DNA from 3 places in the Chenggangzhangella methanolivorans genome. Region 1 is predicted to be linked to each of the others. Evidence: predicted binding sites of a transcription regulator. Region 1 holds the regulator's gene; each other region holds the start of a gene.

Evidence for each region. The regulator LexA, encoded in region 1, represses DNA repair genes until DNA is damaged. The targets are predictions, from matches to a motif close to TGTTCNNNNTGTGTTCNG.
Region 2: a site for LexA is predicted at 4,069-4,086, ahead of ACFOWB_RS07535 (ATP-dependent helicase). Genes of this name have one in related genera too.
Region 3: a site for LexA is predicted at 2,439-2,456, ahead of ACFOWB_RS00805 (DNA repair protein). Genes of this name have one in related genera too.

The regions. Positions count from the first base shown of each region.
Region 1 covers NZ_JBHRXS010000006.1:226,495-232,488, reverse strand. Annotated here, with positions in the region: gene ACFOWB_RS12280 (hypothetical protein) at 1-156, shown strand, start outside; gene moaC (cyclic pyranopterin monophosphate synthase MoaC) at 159-656, shown strand; gene ACFOWB_RS12270 (molybdopterin molybdotransferase MoeA) at 653-1,870, shown strand; gene ACFOWB_RS12265 (hypothetical protein) at 1,900-2,283, opposite strand; gene lexA (transcriptional repressor LexA) at 2,583-3,284, shown strand; gene ACFOWB_RS12255 (ComEC/Rec2 family competence protein) at 3,471-5,774, opposite strand; gene gltX (glutamate--tRNA ligase) at 5,875-5,994, shown strand, end outside.
Region 2 covers NZ_JBHRXS010000004.1:454,463-460,456, forward strand. Annotated here, with positions in the region: gene ACFOWB_RS07520 (50S ribosomal protein L11 methyltransferase) at 1-135, opposite strand, end outside; gene ACFOWB_RS07525 (SHOCT domain-containing protein) at 242-1,102, opposite strand; gene ACFOWB_RS07530 (hypothetical protein) at 1,168-1,470, shown strand; gene ACFOWB_RS07535 (ATP-dependent helicase) at 1,508-3,877, opposite strand; gene ACFOWB_RS07540 (DUF1236 domain-containing protein) at 4,091-4,486, shown strand; gene ACFOWB_RS07545 (acyl-CoA thioesterase) at 4,567-5,043, opposite strand; gene ACFOWB_RS07550 (FAD-binding oxidoreductase) at 5,098-5,994, shown strand, end outside.
Region 3 covers NZ_JBHRXS010000003.1:88,762-94,755, reverse strand. Annotated here, with positions in the region: gene ACFOWB_RS00825 (protein-disulfide reductase DsbD domain-containing protein) at 1-59, shown strand, start outside; gene ACFOWB_RS00820 (peroxiredoxin) at 130-615, shown strand; gene ACFOWB_RS00815 (hypothetical protein) at 922-1,125, shown strand; gene ACFOWB_RS00810 (hypothetical protein) at 1,421-1,672, shown strand; gene ACFOWB_RS00805 (DNA repair protein) at 2,489-3,394, shown strand; gene ACFOWB_RS00800 (DinB/UmuC family translesion DNA polymerase) at 3,408-4,847, shown strand; gene ACFOWB_RS00795 (error-prone DNA polymerase) at 4,844-5,994, shown strand, end outside.

The DNA.
Region 1 (5,994 bases):
CGCGCGCTGGCGCTCCTGCTGCCGATCGAGGGGCTCCGAAAGAAGATCTACGACAAGGCGACCAAGATCTATCTCGTCGGGCTGATCCTGACGGGCCTCGGCGTCTGCGCGGCGGTCTCGTTCGACGCCCTCGCCCCCCTGTTCTCGGGAGCCTGACGATGACCGACGTTTCCCCGCGTCTCACCCATCTGTCCGCCTCCGGCGAGGCCAACATGGTGGACGTCGGCGGCAAGCCCGCCACGACCCGCGAGGCGACGGCGGAGGGCCGCGTCGTCATGGCGCCCGAGACCCTGCGTCTCGTCGTCGAGGGCGAGGCCAAGAAGGGCGACGTGCTCGGCGTCGCCCGCATCGCCGGCATCATGGCGGCCAAGCGGACCCACGAGCTCATTCCGCTCTGCCATCCGCTGGCGCTCTCCAAGGTCTCGGTGGAGCTGACGCCCGACGACAGTCTGCCGGGCGTGCGCGTCTCCGCGACCGCCCGCGTCTCCGGCCCGACCGGCGTCGAGATGGAGGCGCTGACGGCGGTGACCGTCGCGTGCCTCACCGTCTACGACATGACCAAGGCGGTCGATCGCGGCATGCGGATCGAGGGCGTGCGGCTGCTGTCGAAGTCCGGCGGCCGCTCCGGCGACTTCCACGCCGGGGAGCCGGCGTGAGCGGCCTGCTTCCCGTCCCCGAGGCGCGCGCGCGCATCCTCGCGGGCCTCGCGCCGCTGCCGGCCGAGCGCGTCGTGCTCGCCGAGGCGCTTGGGCGCACGCTCGCCGCTCCGCTCCATGCGCTCCGCGACCAGCCGCCCTGCGACTGTTCGGCGATGGACGGCTACGCGGTCCGCGCCGCGGACGCAGCCGGGGGCGCGCGGCTGCGCGTCGTCGGCGAGTCGGCGGCCGGAAAGAGCTTCGGCGGCTTGATCGGTCCCGGCGAGGCGGCGCGCATCTTCACCGGCGCGCCCGTGCCGCAGGGCGCCGACGCGATCCTCATCCAGGAGGACGCCGACCGCGACGGCGACGTGATCACCGCGCGAGAGGCGGCCCAAGCCGGGCGCCACATCCGGCGGGCGGGGCTCGACTTCTCGAAGGGCGAGGCGCTGCTCGAGGCCGGCCGGCGCCTCGGCGCGCGCGACCTCGCGCTCGCGGCGGCGCTCGGCCATCCCGCGGTGGAGGCCGCGCGACGCCCGCGCGTCGCGATCCTCGCCACCGGCGACGAGCTCGTCGCGCCGGGCGACCCTGTCGGCCCGGACCAGATCGTCGCCTCGAACGCCTTCGCGATCTCAGCGATCGTGACCGCCGAGGGCGGCGTTCCGCTCGACCTCGGCATCGCGCCCGACCGGCCGCAGGCGATCCGCGCCGCGATCGCCCGCGCCTTCGCCGAAGAGGCCGACATTCTCGTCACGCTCGGCGGCGCCTCGGTCGGCGACCACGACCTCGTCCAGCCCGCGCTCGAGGCCGAGGGCGTGACGCTCGACTTCTGGAAGATCGCGATGCGGCCAGGCAAGCCCATGATGGCGGGCCGCCGCGGCGCGACGCTCGCGCTCGGCCTGCCGGGCAACCCGGTCTCGTCGATCGTCTGTTCGCTGCTGTTCCTCGCGCCCGCGCTCAGGCGGCTGTCGGGGCGCGCGGACCTCGATCCGGCTTTGCTGCCCGCCAGGCTCGGCCGCGACATGCCCGAGAACGACCAGCGCGAGGACTATATGCGCGCCGCGCTCGAAATCGGGCTTGACGGCGTTCCCGTCGCGACCGCGTTTCCGCGGCAGGATTCGTCGATGCTGCGCCGACTCTCGGACGCCGAATGCCTGCTGGTCCGCCCCGCGCACGCCCCGGCCGCGAAGGCCGGCGACGCATGCCGGATCCTCGCGCTGCCGCATCCTTACTAAGGCTCGCCGCAAGCGGCCGACCGAAGCGTCTACTTCCCGACGGGCGTCAAGACTTCCTTGCCGAGCTTCTGAGTGGACGTCTCTGCGAATTTGCCGATCAGTTTGCCCGATCCATCCGGCTCATAGATGCTGAACCCGACATAGCCGCCGCCGGACTTGGGAGCAAATCCGCAACTCAAGCGATCTTCCTCGGCAAAGCACATCGAAAGCTCTATGAAATCCCCGTACTTTGACTCAGATCGATAGATACTACCATCGACCTTGACGATCGTGACGTTCGCCTTAACGACGTCGCCGTTCGGCAGCGTGATCTTGCTCTTGTATTTTCCAGAATAGTCACGCGCGGCCGCCTCGCCCGCCATGGACCAAGACGCCGCAACACCGCACGCTACCGCGAAGGCCAGTCGACGCATCGTCGTCTCCTGATGTCGGTTGCTTAGAGATCGCGACGCGCGACCGCACTCCGACAAGTTTAGACGCCGGCAACCGTGGCGGGCATCCGCAAGACTACCTATCGCCGCGGGCGCCCGGCTTGTCGGAGATCGGTCCTACGCCCTCTCTGGTCGTGCTGCGCGGCGAGGCGCATCGGCGGCGCGTCGCTCGTTCGTCTGTCCGACACGCGGACGGAAACGGGATGTTAACGCTTGCGGAACATGTCTAGAACAGTTACGGTCGTGTTCATGATTTGTTTTGGCCTCGCGCGGAGCCGTCGATGCTGACCCGCAAGCAATATGATCTCCTGCGCTTCATTCACGAGCGGCTGAAGGAGACCGGCGTTCCCCCCTCGTTCGAGGAGATGAAGGATGCGCTGGGGCTTCAGTCGAAGTCCGGCATCCACCGTCTCATCATGGCGCTGGAGGAGCGCGGCTTCATCCGCCGCCTGCCGAACCGGGCCAGGGCTCTCGAGGTGGTGAAGCTGCCGGAAGCCGCCGCTCCCGCCGTCACGCGGCCGACCGGCCGGTTCTCTCCGAACGTCATCGAGGGCAGCCTCGGCCGCCGTCCGCAGCCAGCGAACGAGGATGAGGATCCCCGCTCGGTCTCCGTCCCCGTCATGGGGCGCATCGCCGCCGGCGTGCCGATCGAGGCGATCCAGTCGCGCAGCCACACGATCTCGGTGTCGCCCGACATGTTGGGCGGCGGCGAGCATTTCGCGCTCGAAGTGCGCGGCGACTCGATGATCGAGGCCGGGATCCTCGACGGCGACCTGGTGCTGATCAAGAAGCAGACCACCGCCGACACCGGCGACATCGTCGTCGCGCTGGTCGACGACGAAGAGGCGACGCTGAAGCGTCTAAGGAAGCGCGGCGCCTCGATCGCTCTCGAGGCCGCCAACCCGGCCTACGAGACCCGCATCTTCGGCCCCGACCGCGTCGCGATCCAGGGCCGGCTCGTGGGGCTGATCCGCCGGTATTGAAGGCTTCGCCTTTCGACGCGACGGCGTCTCTCCTTATCCCGCTGTGGGAGAAGGTAGGCGACGCGAAGCGCTGGCCGCTTGAGGGGCGCGGGCGGCGCCTTTTTGTAAAGTTCGGAGGCTCCCCCTAACCCTCTCCCGCAAGGGAAGGGGGACGGATATGTCGGCGGCATCGAGCGGCCGCAGACGCTAGGGCTCTTCGCCGTCGCCTGTCATATCGTCCGGTTCCGTGGGATCGACGATCTTGTGATCCTGCGGCGGTCCGGCCGCCTTCGGCTGCGTGGCGAAGCTCAGCCGCAGCGCCTCCGCCGGCGGCGGATCGCGAAGCATAGGGCCCGTCCACGGACGCCGTCCGGCCGGATCGCGCGCCGCCTTGGCCGAGAACGCCACGCCTTGCCGCGTCAGCTCCAGCGCGCCGGTCGCGGCGAGCGTCCGCCGGTCGACGACCGCCGCGGTTTCGCTGCAGGCCTTCGGCGCGACGAGCGGCGTGACGACGAGCGTCGCAATCCGGCACTCCTCGGCGAAGGCCCGCGCGTCGGTCACGAGCGCGACCTCTCCACCGCCGGAAAGCGGCGCGACGCAGCCTTGCGAGTCGCAGCGCCCGCCGTCGGGACTCGGGCCCCCCGGCGCCTCGCCGTCAGCCCCGCGCCAGACCCTCGCCGAGAAGCTCGACGCCCGGCCTCCGAGGATCGCCAGGCGCCCGTCGGGCCCGCGCGCGGCGATCTGCCGTCCGGAGGCGTCGATCACGACGTCGGGCCGCGCCGGAAACGCCGCCAGCGCGAGCGCGAGGCCGATCGCGGGCGCGCCGAGATAGCGCAGCGCCGTTCGCCACAGGCAGAGCCAGGCGATCCCGACCGCGAACAGGATGAGCGCCGTTTCCCCGAAGGCGAACACGAAGCGTTCGGAGCCAGGCCACGAGGCGACGGTCTCGGCGATCGCCAATACGCCGCGCAGGCCAAAGCCCATGGCCTGCCACCAAGGTCCGTCGAGCCCGAGCGGCGCGAAGGCGAGGCCGCCGACGACGCTCGGCATCACGATGATCCCGAGCAGCGGGGTGGCGAGCGCGTTGCCGACCAGCGAATAGGGGGTGGTGCGGTGGAAGTGATAGGCGGCGAAGGGCGCGGTCGCGAGACCCGCGACGATCGTCGTCATCACGGCGACGGCCGCGGCGGCGGCGAACCAGCGCAGCGCCTTGCCCGCAAGGGTTTCGGGCGGCGGCGGCTTCGCCTTGCCCTTGCGCGCCTCGAACCAGGCGAGGAGGCCCGCGACCGCCGCGAACGACATCTGGAAGCTCGGCCCGAGCAGCGCGTCGGGCGTCAGCGCCATCACGGCGAGGCCCGCGAGCGCGAAGTTTCGCAGCGACAGCGCCGGGCGGCCGACCAGCACCGCGACGAACGCCACCGCGATCATGACGTAGGAGCGCTGCGTCGCGACCTCCGCGCCCGAGAGCGCCAGGTAAAAGGTCGCCCCGGCGAGCGCGAGCGCCGCTGCGACGCCCTTCACCGGCCATCGCAGCGCAAGGCCCGGAATGAGCGCCAGCGCCGCGCGCACGAGAGCGAACAGCGTCCCGGCGATCAGCGCCATGTGAAGACCGGAGATCGACAGGATGTGGCTGAGGCCCGCGGCGCGCAGCGCGTCCTCGGTCGGCTGCGGGATCGGCCCCTGAACGCCGGTGACGAGCGCGGCCGCCACCGTTCCTTCAGGACCGCCCACTGCGGCGGTGATGCGCTTCGTCAGCCGTTCGCGCAATCGTTGAAGGGCCGCGTCCCAGCCTTGCGTTTCGGCAGGGCCCCAGGCCTTCACGTTCTTCGGCGCGAAGGCGCTCGCGCCGATCCCGTTGAAGAAGGCGACGCGCGCGAAGTCGTAGCCGCCGGGCCGCACCGGCCCCTCGGGCGGCCGCCAGAAAGCTTCGAGCGAGACGCGGTCTCCGGCCGTGAAGGCGGGCTCGGGCCCAAGCGTGAAGCGCACGCGGCGCGGCAGGTCCTCGTCCTCGAGCGGGCCGAAGCGTTCGACCTCGAGCGTCACCCGCCGCCTGGCGTTCTCGCGCGGCTCGATCAGCGCGACGCGGCCGACGACTTCCGCGGACATCGGGCGCGCCAGAACCGGCGCGTCGGCGCGGATCGTCGCGAGCTTTCCGGCCAAAAACCCCGCCGCTACGGCCGCAAGCCCGACAGCCAGGCCAAGGATAAGGAAGCGCTTTCGCGCCGCGACCACAAGGCCGGCGGAGATCCCGAAAGCGAGCGCCGCGGCCCAGAGCTCCGGCTCATGCGCGGCGGCGAAATAGACCGCGCAGCCGACGCCGAAAGCGACCGGCAGCCAGAGCGCGGGACGGCCGGCTTCCGCCTCCTCGGCGAGGCGGTCGAGCAGCCAGCCCTGCGCGGCGCGCCAAAGGCCCGGCAGCGCGCCGGCGCGCGTGCGGGTCCCGGGCAGCGCGATCGCGCGCGCCCTGCCCCGAACTCCGTCCGACTCACGCCCGCTCGGCGCGATGGCCATGGCCGTCTTTTCCCCGGTCCGCCGCCTGTGTTAGGAGGGCCGCAACGCGCGGCTCCATGAGCCTCGCACGCAACCTTTCCGAGAGCCAGACCGTCCGCCCGTGACCGAACCCGTCGTCACCCGCTTCGCGCCGTCGCCCACCGGCTTCCTCCACATTGGGGGGGCGCGCACCGCCTTGTTCAACTGGCTCTTCGCCAGAAGCCTCGGCGGCAAGATGCTG
Region 2 (5,994 bases), on a different contig from region 1:
CGCGTCGGGCCCGGTCTCGAACGCCGCGATCGACACCTCGCCGAAGGGGAACGCCTCCTCCAGCACGTCGGCGACGCGTTTTGCGGTGGTTTCGTCGAGGCTGAGGCGGATGACGGGCGTTTGGGTCACGGGCATGTCCGGTAAGGCGCCGGGCGAGGCGTTCGCCTCGCCCTGGAGCCCGGACCCATAAACATCGCGCGGCGCGAAGGAAACAGCGAAGGCGGAGCCGCGCCTTGCGACGTCAGATGCGGGCGAGCAGTTCGGTCTTCTTGGCCGCGAACTCTTCGTCCGTCAGGAGCCCCTCGTCCTTCAGCCGGGCGAGCTTCCGGATCGTGTCGAAGGGATCGCCGCCCTCGATGCGGACGGGCGGCGGCGCGGACGGCTCGGCGGTCGCGCGGGCCGCGTCGGGCGCCGGTTCGCGCGTCGTCGACGCGGCAGCCGCAGTCTCGAGCGACGCTGTCGGGCGGTATGCGGCGCTCTGCTCGATGATCGGCTCCGCCGACGCCGACGCCGACGCCGACGCCGAAGACGGCCGGTCGTCCGGCGCGCGCAGCTCGGCGAAGGCCTCGATCCCGACCGATCCGCGGTCGGTCGAGAAACTCAAGGACGAGCCGCCGCCCTGCTGCTGCGACGCGCCGCCGATGCGATGGTCGCCGGTGTCATAGATCGTCACGCGGCCGTCGCGCTCCACCGCAAGCCGACGCGCCTCGGGGAAGACCGCGTAGCGCCCGCCGTTCTGGGCGCCGGTCGACGAGGCGCGGCCGAGCTCCTCGGGCCACCATTGGCCGAACCCGGCGGACGATTCGCCGGGCGCCGGGCGCCGCGCCACGATCGCGCCGCGCGCCATGGCTTCGGCGAGATCCTCCGCGAGGCCCGCGACGCGGCCCTTGAGGTGATGGTTGAACATGTCGCCGATCATCAGCATGCCGCCGCGCGACCACTGGCCCATGCCGCCCAGATCGGGATGATGGAACTGCGCCATGGAGCCGGCGCTCTGGTTGAGGGCGTCGGCCATCGCGCGGCCGGCCTCGTCCGAAAAGCCGTGCCGGCGCGCGATCTCGCCGATCGCGGTCGATCCCTCGTCCGTCCATTGCGCTTGCATGTTCCATCCTTCCGCTCGAGCAGCCCATATAAGGCCGGGCGGCGTCGAGAAGGAGGGCGTGGGGCATGGCCGAAGCGACAAGGATCGCGGTCGTCTTCGCTTTGCTTGCTTCGGCGGGCGACGCCTCGGCCGCCGAGCGGGAGGCGATCGTCGGTCGGGACGCCTATGCGTGCGCCAGCTGGGCGGCGTGGCGGGAGTACGGGCAGGCGTCGCTCGCTCCGAAAGGCGCGCGCGCGAGCAAGGCTTGCCCCATCCGGATCCGCGTGGGCCGCAAGGTGACGGTCGTGGAGGAGGACGCCGGCGAGGGCGCGTCCGAAATCCGCTACGGGAACAAGACCTGGTTCGTCGACAGCCAGCGGCTGGACTGACGCGGCCCGCGATCGCGGCCCCGCGTTCCGGCGCGCCCTACGCCGCCTTCACGAAGCTGTCGACCACGCGCTTCTGGCCGGCTTTGTCGAAGGCGACGGTGAGCTTGTTGCCGTCGACCTCCACCACCGTGCCGTTGCCGAACTTCTGGTGAAACACCCGCGCGCCCTGCGAAAAGCCCGCGGACTTCGCGGTCGACGCCGCCACGAGCTCGCCCTCGATCGTCATCGGCCCGCGGCTGCGCGCGCCGGGGCCGGCCGAGCCGCGGTCGAAGCCGCGCTCCTGCGCGCGCTTCCAGCCCGGCGTCTCGTAGGTCGAGGTGAAGGCGTCCGCCCGGTCGAAGCGGCTTGCGCCGTAGCTTCCGCCCATATGGCCGCCGCCGAAGGTCGCCGGCGCCTCGACGACGTCGACGGCCGTCTCCGGCAGCTCGTCGAGAAAGCGCGACGGGATCGAGGACTGCCACATGCCGTGGACGCGCCGGTTCGACGCGAACCAGATCTTGGCCCGGCGCTTGGCGCGCGTGACGCCGACATAAGCCAGGCGCCGCTCCTCCTCGAGCCCCGCGCGGCCGTTCTCGTCGAGCGAGCGCTGGTGCGGGAAGAGGCCTTCCTCCCAGCCGGGGAGGAAGACGGTGTCGAACTCCAGCCCCTTGGCGGCATGCAGCGTCATGATGGTGACGGCGTCCTCGCCGCGCGCGCCGTCGACGTCCATGACGAGGGAGACGTGCTCGAGGAAGCCGCGCAGGTTCTCGAACGGCTCCATCGAGCGCACGAGCTCCTTGAGGTTTTCGAGCCGACCCTGGGCTTCGGCCGAGCGGTCCTTGGACCACATGTCGGTGTAGCCGCTCTCCTCGAGGATCTTTTCGGCGAGCTCCACATGGGGCGTGCGGTCGAGCTCTCCGGACCAGCGGTCGAACGACAGCACGAGATCCTTCAGGGCGTTGCGGGCCTTGGCCGGCAGCGCGCCCTCGGCGACCAGCCGGCGCGAGGCTTCGGGAAGCGTCACCTCGTCGGCGCGGGCGCGCTCCACGATCTGCTTCACGCTCGCATCGCCGATGCCGCGCTTGGGCACGTTGACGATGCGCTCGAAGGCGAGCGCGTCGGCCGGGCTCGCCACGACGCGGATATAGGCCATGGCGTCGCGGATCTCGGCGCGCTCGTAGAAGCGCGGGCCGCCGACGACGCGATAGTTCAGGCCCAACGTGATGAAGCGCTCTTCGAACTCGCGCATCTGGAACGAGGCGCGCACGAGGATCGCCATGTCGTCGAGCTTGTGGCCTTTGGTCTGCAGCGCCTCGATCTCGTCGCCGATCTGGCGGGCCTCCTCGCCGGAGTCCCAGGCGCCCGCCACGCTCACTTTCTCGCCGAGCTCGGTCTGGGGGCGAAGCGTCTTGCCGAGCCGGCCCTCGTTTTTCGCGATGAGATGCGAGGCGGCGTTGAGGATGTGGCCGGTGGAGCGGTAGTTGCGCTCGAGCCGCACCACCTTCGCGCCCGGAAAATCCCGGTCGAATTTGAGGATGTTCTCCACTTCGGCGCCGCGCCAGCCATAGATCGACTGGTCGTCGTCGCCGACGCAGGCGAGGTTCTTGGAGCCCTGCGCGAGGAGCCGCAGCCAGAGATACTGCGCGACGTTGGTGTCCTGATACTCGTCGACCAGCATGTAGCGGAAGCGCCGGTGATACTGGCCGAGCACGTCGGCGTTTTCGCGGAAGATGCGGATCGGCTCCAGCAGCAAGTCGCCGAAATCGACCGCGTTCAGCTGTTTGAGGCGTGTCTGGTAGAGCCCGTAGAGCTCCGCGCCGCGGCCGTTGGCGTAGGCCTGCGCCTCGCCGACAGGCACATCCTTCGGCGACAGCGCGCGGTTCTTCCACCCGTCGATCGCAAACGCCAGCTGGCGCGCGGGCCAGCGCTTGTCGTCGATGTTTTCCGCCGCCAGCACCTGCTTCAGCAGGCGGATCTGGTCGTCGGTGTCGAGGATCGTGAAGCTCGGCTGGAGCCCTGCGAGCTCGGCGTGCCGGCGCAGCATCTTGGCGCCGATCGAGTGGAACGTGCCGAGCCACTCCATGCCCTCTGCGGCTCTGCCCAACAGGTCTCCCACCCGCGTGCGCATCTCGCGCGCCGCCTTGTTGGTGAAGGTGACGGCGAGGATCTCGAACGGCCGAGCCTTTCCGAGCGCGAGGATGTGGGCGATCCGCGTGGTCAGCACCCGCGTCTTGCCCGTTCCGGCGCCCGCCAGCACCAGCAGCGGGCCGTCGAGCGTCTCGACGGCTTCGCGCTGCTCCGGGTTCAGCCCCGCGAGATAGTCCGGCGCGTTCGCCGCCCGCATCGTCCCTTGGGCGCGCGCGGCGATGCCGCCCGGACGGAGCGCGGGCGCGGAAGGATCGTCGTAACGGGCGTTCGGGTCGGACAAGGAAAGACGGCTCCGGAATGCAAGGCGAGCAGGCCGCGACTCAGCGCGGCCCGCCGAGAACAAAATGGCGCCCCGGTGGCCCGATGGCGAGCCGCCGGGAGGTCATCGCGAAAGTCGGCGCACAGCTCGCTTTTGGTTACATGTCATTTCACGTGGAACGCTTTCTGTGGGCCGTCCGTTGTTGGGGCGGGCGGAACACAGGAGGACTTCATCATGCGCAATGGCATGATCGCGCTCGTCGCCGCTCTCGGCGTAGCCATTCCCACCGTCGCTTTCGCCGGGGACCGTGAAGCTGGCGGCGCCGCCGCGGGCGCGGCCACCGGAGCCGCCACGGGCGCCGTGGTCGGCGGACCTGTCGGCGCGGCTGTCGGCGCAGGCGTCGGCGGCGTCGTGGGCGCGGCCGCGACCCCGGACAAGCGGGTGCGCACCTACGTGACCGGCGCCGACCGCGCCTCCGTCACCTATGAGGGCGACGTCGTCGTCGGCCGTCGTCTGCCGGAGCGCGTCGAGGTCTACAGCGTGCCGGACAGCGACTACAGCTACACGGTCGTCAACGAGAAGCGGTACATCGTGAACAGCGACCGCGAGATCGTCGAAGTCGTCGAATAAGATTTGACGCATCGTCTGGTCTTCGAAGGCCCCGCGCATCCTCTGCGCGGGGCTTTTTCGTGTCGCGGCTCGCGGCGCCGTCACTTCCGCATCGCGACCCGGCGGCCGAGCCAGTCGAGACCGGCGGCGCCAGGAGCGTCGCGGGCCACCCGCGCCGTCAGCCGCTCGAACACGTCCTCCGGGAAGGGCGCGACCTTCCGCGACGCGACCGAGACCGACATCGTCACGCCTTCGGCGGTCGTGACCGTCTCGCCGTCGGAGCCGCGCACCAGCTCGACCGCCCAATGCGCCCGCTTGGCGTCGGCGGCGACGAAGCGCACCCGGCCGCGGATCTCCTCGCCCATCTTCATTTCGCGCAGGTAGCGCACATGCATCTCGGCCGCGAAGGTCGTCATGCCGCGCGCTTCGACGTAGTCTGGGCCCTTGAGTTCGCCGAAGGCGAGGTCGAGCGCCGTATCCGCCAGCACGAGATGGTAGGCCATGTTGACGTGGCCGTTGTGGTCGAGGAACCGGCTCTCGATCTCGAGCGGGGGCGACAGATAGGGCGCGTCGTTCAAACGGGGTCTCCGGAAGAGAGGCCAGGACGGGACGCCGGAGGTCTTGGCCCAATCATGCACGCCGCCGCAACCTCAGCCGCCGTCCGGGCGCCGGAATCCGACGTCGAGACGGCGATCGCCAGACTGTCGGAGCGCTTCGGGCCCCGGCTTTCGACCGGCGCCGCGATCCGCGAGCAGCACGCGAGCGTCGTCACCTGGATCGCCGCCGAGCCGCCGGACGCCGTCGCGTTTCCCCGCGACACCGAGGAGGTGGCGGAGATCGTGCGGATCTGCGCCGAGCATCGCGCGCCGATCATTCCGTTCGGGGCCGGCTCCTCGCTCGAAGGCCATGTGAACGCGCCGTTCGGCGGCGTCTCGATCTCGACCGCGCAGATGACCGAGATCGTCGCGGTCCATGCGGAAGACCTCGACGCCGTCGTCCAGCCGGGCGTCACCCGCAAAGCGCTAAACGCTCATCTTCGCGACGCCGGGCTGTTCTTCCCGATCGATCCCGGCGCCGACGCCTCGATCGGCGGCATGGCGGCGACCCGCGCCTCCGGCACCAACGCCGTGCGCTACGGCACGATGAAGGATGCGGTGCTTGGCCTCACCGTGGTCACGGCGTCCGGCGAGGTGATGCGGACCGGCGGGCGGGCCAAGAAGTCCTCGGCGGGCTATGATCTCACCCGGCTTTTCGTCGGTTCGGAAGGCACGCTCGGCGTCATCGCCGAGGTGACTCTGCGTCTCCACGGCTCGCCCGAGGCGGTCGCGGGCGGCGTCTGCCCGTTCCCGAATGTCCGCGCGGCCTGCGACGCCGCGATCCTGACGATCCAGACCGGCCTGCCGATCGCCCGAATCGAGCTTCTCGACGCCGCCATGGTCGCGGCCACCAACGCCTACTCCAGGCTTGCCTTGCCGGTCGCGCCGACGCTCTTCGTCGAATTCCACGGAACCGACGCGAGCGTCCACGAA
Region 3 (5,994 bases), on a different contig from region 1:
CCGGCGGGCGCGCGATCGAGACCCCGGTCGCCCTCGACGACATCGCCAGGACGCCTTAAGTCTCGCGGCGCAACGCCTTGCATGGGCAGGAGCATCCCGCCCGTCGCAGTTTCCGGAGACACAAGCCTCATGACGATCGAGGTCGGCGCGCGCCTTCCCAACACCACCTTCCGTCGCCTTGGCGACAACGGTCCCGAGACCGTGATGACCGAGGACGTATTCGCCGGCAAGAAAGCCGTGCTGTTCGCGGTTCCCGGCGCCTTCACGCCCACCTGCCACCGCAACCACCTGCCGGGCTATCTGAACAATCTCGACGCGCTCGCGGCCAAGGGCGTCGAGGTCGTGGCGGTCACCGCCGTGAACGACCCCTTCGTGATGAACGCCTGGGCCGAAGCGACCGGGGCCAAGGGCAAGCTCACCTTCCTGTCGGACGGCAACGGCGACTTCGCCAAGGCGATCGGGCTCGACCTCGACGCTTCGGGCGGCGGTCTGGGCCTGCGCTCCAAGCGCTACGCCATGGTGCTGGACGACATGGTGGTGACGCATCTCGCGATCGAGGACTCGCCTGGCAAGGCCGATCTCTCGACCGCGGAAAAGACCCTCGAGGCGCTCTGATCGCGGGCTCGGCTCGTCCTTCGGAACAGCCGAGCCCCTTCAAAAGGATTCCCCGGAGAGGGTTTTATCCCCGGGGCCGACGCCCTAGGCTACTGGGCGGGAATGGCTCTCCGCAGTGCGCTTCCTTGGAAGCGAGAGGGGCGGCGCGGTCATTTCCGGCTGATCCCGTCGCGCCGCCAGCCGGCTGGCGCGACGGGACGGCTCCGCCCCACGTCTGCGCGGGTTGCGGACGACATACTAAGTAGTAGTACTTACTGTATGCTCGCTATGGTGGACGGCGACAAATGGCGCGCCACCTGATAGCGCATGACCTATGTCATCACCTACGGCCCGCTAGGCATGGCCAGGGAAGTCTCGTGCGAGACGGCCGTGGAGGCGCTGGAGACGCTGACGGAGCTTGCCCAGAAGGGCGAGCCGGGCGTGATGGTCTCGAGCTTCCAGACCGAAGCCGAGGCAATGGATGCTTTGCGGGTCCTTGCGGCCAGGGAACGGTCGCCAGACGAGCGTTAGGACGCCTTCGGCGAGCCTGTTCCGAACGGCCGATCGCTCACGCGTATGATGATCGCGCTGAGTTCGAGAGCGCTTTCTGGATCAATCGCGGAACCAAACGCTCGCTCGCGCGTCTAGCGTCTGAAACGTACCTCCCCGATGCGTTTCGCCTAACGGCAAGCCCGGCGCGCTCCCCCGACGCGTCGGGCTTTTGCTTTCGCGATTCCCATGTCGAAGGGAGCGCGCGTCCGGCGAAGCCGCGGATACGCGTTTTTGCGTATACCGCAAATTGAATGTCAGCCATGATGCAATCGTCATGGTAAACGCTACGACTTTGGTCGTATCTCGCGCCATGGCATACGTGATCACATACATCGGCGCCCGGGGCGACGTCGAACTGGCGTGCGAAACGGCCGATGAGGCCTTGCCGGTTCTGCGGGAGCTTCTCGAACGAAAGGCCGCCGGGATTCTCGTCGCAAGCTACGAAACCGGCCTGGAGGCCGAGGAGACGCTTCGCATCCTCGTCGATCACCGCAGGGGGGTCGTGGAGCGGATCGGCGTGGCCTGAAGGATCGGAAAATCGGCGAGGCGACGGCTATTCGTCCGATGATATCCGTTCGACGTTCGGGCTAAAGCCTTGTGCGCCAGTGGACCAGAACGTTCTGGAATGTTCCCGGACGTGCGATCGAAGCGCGCCGAGCGAAAATCTCATAAATATAATCTCAGGTTGAGTTTGGCGTTCGTTTGAGACGCGCCCTTATTCTGTCCATTCCAAGCGGCGCTGGGAGACATCTTGCCGTTGCAGCCGCTGTTCGGCCTTGGCTTTGAGGTCGATGTCGCTCGCCCTAAGCGCGAAGTCGCCATACGCTCGGCCCGTGGAGCCATGAGGGTGATGGGGAGGGGTAAGATGGGCGATTGCTGTCGTGGTTGCGTTGGGGCTGTCGGCGGGGAGTGGTTTGCTCCCTCAGCAATCGCAGGCCGCCAAGCCTACGTATCGATCGCGCCAAGACGGTTTTGTACAAAACGTTCGGGAAAGCGGATTTCCGAGCGTGGGAGTCCAGCGCCAGCTGCAATGTCAACGGCGGCGCGATGACCGTGCAGTTTTTTCCTAAGTAACGGACGAAACAGGCCGCCCTGCCATCGGGAACGGTCAGGCCATGTCTTCCTGTGCGCAACCGGCTTGTGCACAGGCTATGCACTGCTCGTCACGGTGGCGGCGTAAATTTCCGAAAATCCCAGGAGGCTGAGTCCTGAGCGATTTTCAGGGGCCGGCTTTATGCCCAGGGGCGTCCCCTGCCTGCGGCGGCTTGACTCACCTTTCCGTCGCTTCGTAAAAGAACAAAACAGGAACTTAAGGTCAACAGACAGCAGCGAGGCGGCGCCCATGGGCGAGGCGGCGGAGACGCTTGCGGCCCTGCGGGAGGCGGTCGCCCGCGTCGAGGGGCGCGAGGCGGACGCGCGCGGCCCGCGGGTCGCGCTCGGCGTCGGCGAGATCGACGCCGCGCTCGGAGGCGGGCTGAGGCGCGGCGCGCTGCATGTGGTGGCGGCCGCCTCGCCGGCCGCCGCGGGGGCCGCCACCGGGTTCGTGGGCGCGCTTGCGGCTCTGGCCGCGGGGACAAAGGGAGCGGTGCTGTGGATCAGGCAGGACATGGCGGCGCGCGAGAGCGGCGAGATCTGGGCTCCAGGTTTCGCGACGCTCGGCCTCGATCCCGCACGGCTCGTCCTGCTGAGGGCGCCGGACGTCGCCGCGGCGCTGAAGGCGGCGGAGGCCGGGCTTTCCTCCGCCGCGGTCGCGGCCGTGGTGATCGAGCCCTTCGGCGCGATCCAGGGCTTCGACCGGATCGCGGGCCGCAGGCTCGCGCTTGCGGCGGGACGGTCGGGCGCGCTCGGGGTCATGCTGCGCCTTGCGCCGCAGCCGGGGGCGCCAGCCGGGCTTTCGGCCGCCGAGACGCGCTGGCGCCTTTCCCCGCTCTCCTCCGCCTGGGGGGCGGCTGGAGCCCGCGCGGCCGCCGCGCGGACGGAGGCTTGGGCGGAGGCGCTGGAGGGCTGGGGGCGCCCGCTCGCGCGCGCCGAGCTTACGCGCAACCGGTTCGGCGGGGTCGGGCGCTGGCCGCTCGCCTGGGGGTTCGATGACGGGCTCTTCCGCCTTGCCGAGCGGCGCCTCGGCGCCCTCGACCCGGACGTCCGGCGCGACGCCGCAGCGGCGGCGGATCCTCGCGATCGCGCTGCCGGACCTGCCGATCGACCGGCTGCGGCGCCAGGAGCGGGCGGCCTGCGCAGAGCCGGATGAGCGGCCCTTCGCGGTGGTCGAGCGGGTCGGGGCGGCGCTGCGGCTGCTCGCCGTCGACGCGGCTGCGCGCAAGCGCGGCTGCGCGCCCGGCATGGCGTTCGCCGAGGCGCGCGCGGTCTGTCCGACCTTGCGCGCCGCGCCCGCCGACGTCCACGAGGACGAACGTCTCCTCAAGGCCCTCGCGGACTGGTGCGACCGCTACACCCCGCTTGTCGCGCTCGATCCGCCGCGCGGCCTGCTGCTCGACGTCTCGGGCTGCGGGGCGCTGTTCGGCGGCGAGGAGAGCCTCGTAGAAGGCCTGGTCGAGGCGCTGGGCTCCCACGGCTTCGCCTGCCGCGTCGCGGTGGCGGACGCGGCGGGGCCGGCCCGCGCGCTCGCCTGGTTCACGCAAGGCGGCGTCGCGCCCGCAGGCTCGAGCCGCGATCTCGTGGCGCGGCTGCCGGTGGTCGCGCTCGGCCTCGACGAGGCGCAAAGGACCGCGCTGCTGCGCGCGGGGCTGAAGACGATCGGCGCGACGGCGGCGCGCGGGCGGGGCGAGCTTGCGGCGCGGTTCGGCGCGAAGATGGTCGCGACGCTCGACCGGACGCTCGGCCATGACGACCCGCCGGTCTCGCCCTTGCGGCCGGCCCCGCGGCTGATGGTCGAGCGGCGTTTCGCCGAGCCGATCGCGACCGTCGAGGCGGCGCTTGCGGCCCTCGCCGCGTTGGCGGACGCGCTGTGCGGCAGGCTCGAGGCCGCGGGGCTTGGGCTCATGGGCGCCGAGGCCGCGTTCTTCCGCGCAGACGGAAGGGTGACGCGCGTCGCGCTTGGCGTCGGCGCCCCGAGCCGCGATCCGCGCCTGCTGCTGCGTCTCTTCCGCGAGCGGCTCGACGCGCTCGCCGATCCGCTCGATCCGGGCTTCGGCTATGATCTTCTGCGCCTCTCCGCGCAGACCGCCGAACCGCTCGTCGAGACCGTTCGCAGCTTCGACGAAGGCGCGGCCGCGCGGGCCGAACTCGCTGAACTCGTCGACCGGCTCGCCGCCCGCCATGGCCGCGCGCGCGTCGTCGGAATTCGGGCCGTCGACGCGCACCGGCCGGAACGGCAGGCGCGGTTCGAGCCTGCGCAGACCGGCGGCTTCTCGGAAGCCGCGCAAGCTTTTGAGCGCGACGATGGCCCGCCGCGCCGCCCGCTGCGCCTGTTTCCTGCGCCGGAGCCTATCGAGGTGGTGGCCGAGGCCCCGGACGGCCCGCCGGCGCGCTTCGTCTGGCGGCGCGCATCCCACTCCGTGCTGCGCGCCGAAGGGCCGGAGCGCATCGCGCTCGAGTGGTGGCGGCCCGGCGGCGCCAAGCCCACGCGCGACTATTTTCGCGTCGAGGACGAGGCCGGCGCGCGCTTCTGGATTTTTCGCGACGGCCTGTTCGGCCGCGAGATCGAGCATCCGCGCTGGTTCTTGCACGGGCTGTTCGCGTGAACGCCTTCGCCGAGGTCGCGGCTGCGACCGCCTTCTCGTTCCTGCGTTCAGGCTCGCGGCCGGAAGACTATGTCGTGGCCGCGTCTTTCATGGGGCTGTCGGCGCTTGGGATCGCGGACCGCAACTCGGTGGCGGGCGTGGTGCGGGCCTATGCGACGCTGAAGAACCCGGAGCTGCCCAATGTTCCGAAGCTGCTCGCCGGCGCCAGGCTCGTGTTCGAGGACGGGGCGCCCGACGTCGTGGTCCATCCGCGCGACCGCGACGCCTGGGGGCGGCTCTGCCGGCTGATCACGCTTGGCAAGAACCGGACGGAGAAGGGAGATTGCCGGCTAAATTTTGAGGATCTGCTTCAGTGGAGCGAGGGCCTGCTCGCGGTCGTCATGCCTCCCGCTCGGCCGGGCGCGGAAACGCGCAAGGCGCTGGAGGCGCTGCACGAGGCGCGCCAGGGCTCTGTCTGGCTTGGCGCCGACATGCCCCGCCGCGGCGACGACGCCCGCCGCCTCGGCGCGCTGAAGAGCCTCGCCGCCCGCATCGGCGCTCCGCTGCTCGCCACCAACCAGCCGCTTTATCACGCACCGGACCGTCGCCCGCTGCAGGATGTCGTCACCTGTATCCGCCAGGGCCTCTCGATCGAGGCCGCGGGCCGCCTGCTGGAAGTGAACGCCGAGCGGCACCTGAAGGGCGCGGTCGAGATGGCGCGGCTGTTCCGCGACGCGCCCGAGGCGCTCGCCGAGACGCTGCGGTTTTCGGAGCGGGTCGTCTTCAGTCTCGAAGACCTTCGTTACAACTATCCGCACGAGCCAGTGCCTGCCGGCAAGACGGCTCACGGCCATCTGCGCGATCTCGTGCGGGCCGGCATCGCCAAGCATTATCCGGACGGCGCGCCGCGCAAGGTTCTGGACACGATCGCCAAGGAACTGGCCTTCATCAAGAAAAAGGAGATCGCGCACTACTTCCTGACTGTCCATGACATCGTCTTCTTCGCAAGAGGCGAAGGCATCCTCTGTCAGGGGCGCGGTTCGGCTGCGAATTCTGCGGTCTGCTACGTGCTCGGCGTCACCGCGGTCGATCCGGCCGAGACAGACGTGCTGTTCGAGCGCTTCCTGTCGGAAGAGCGCGATGAGCCGCCCGACATCGACGTCGACTT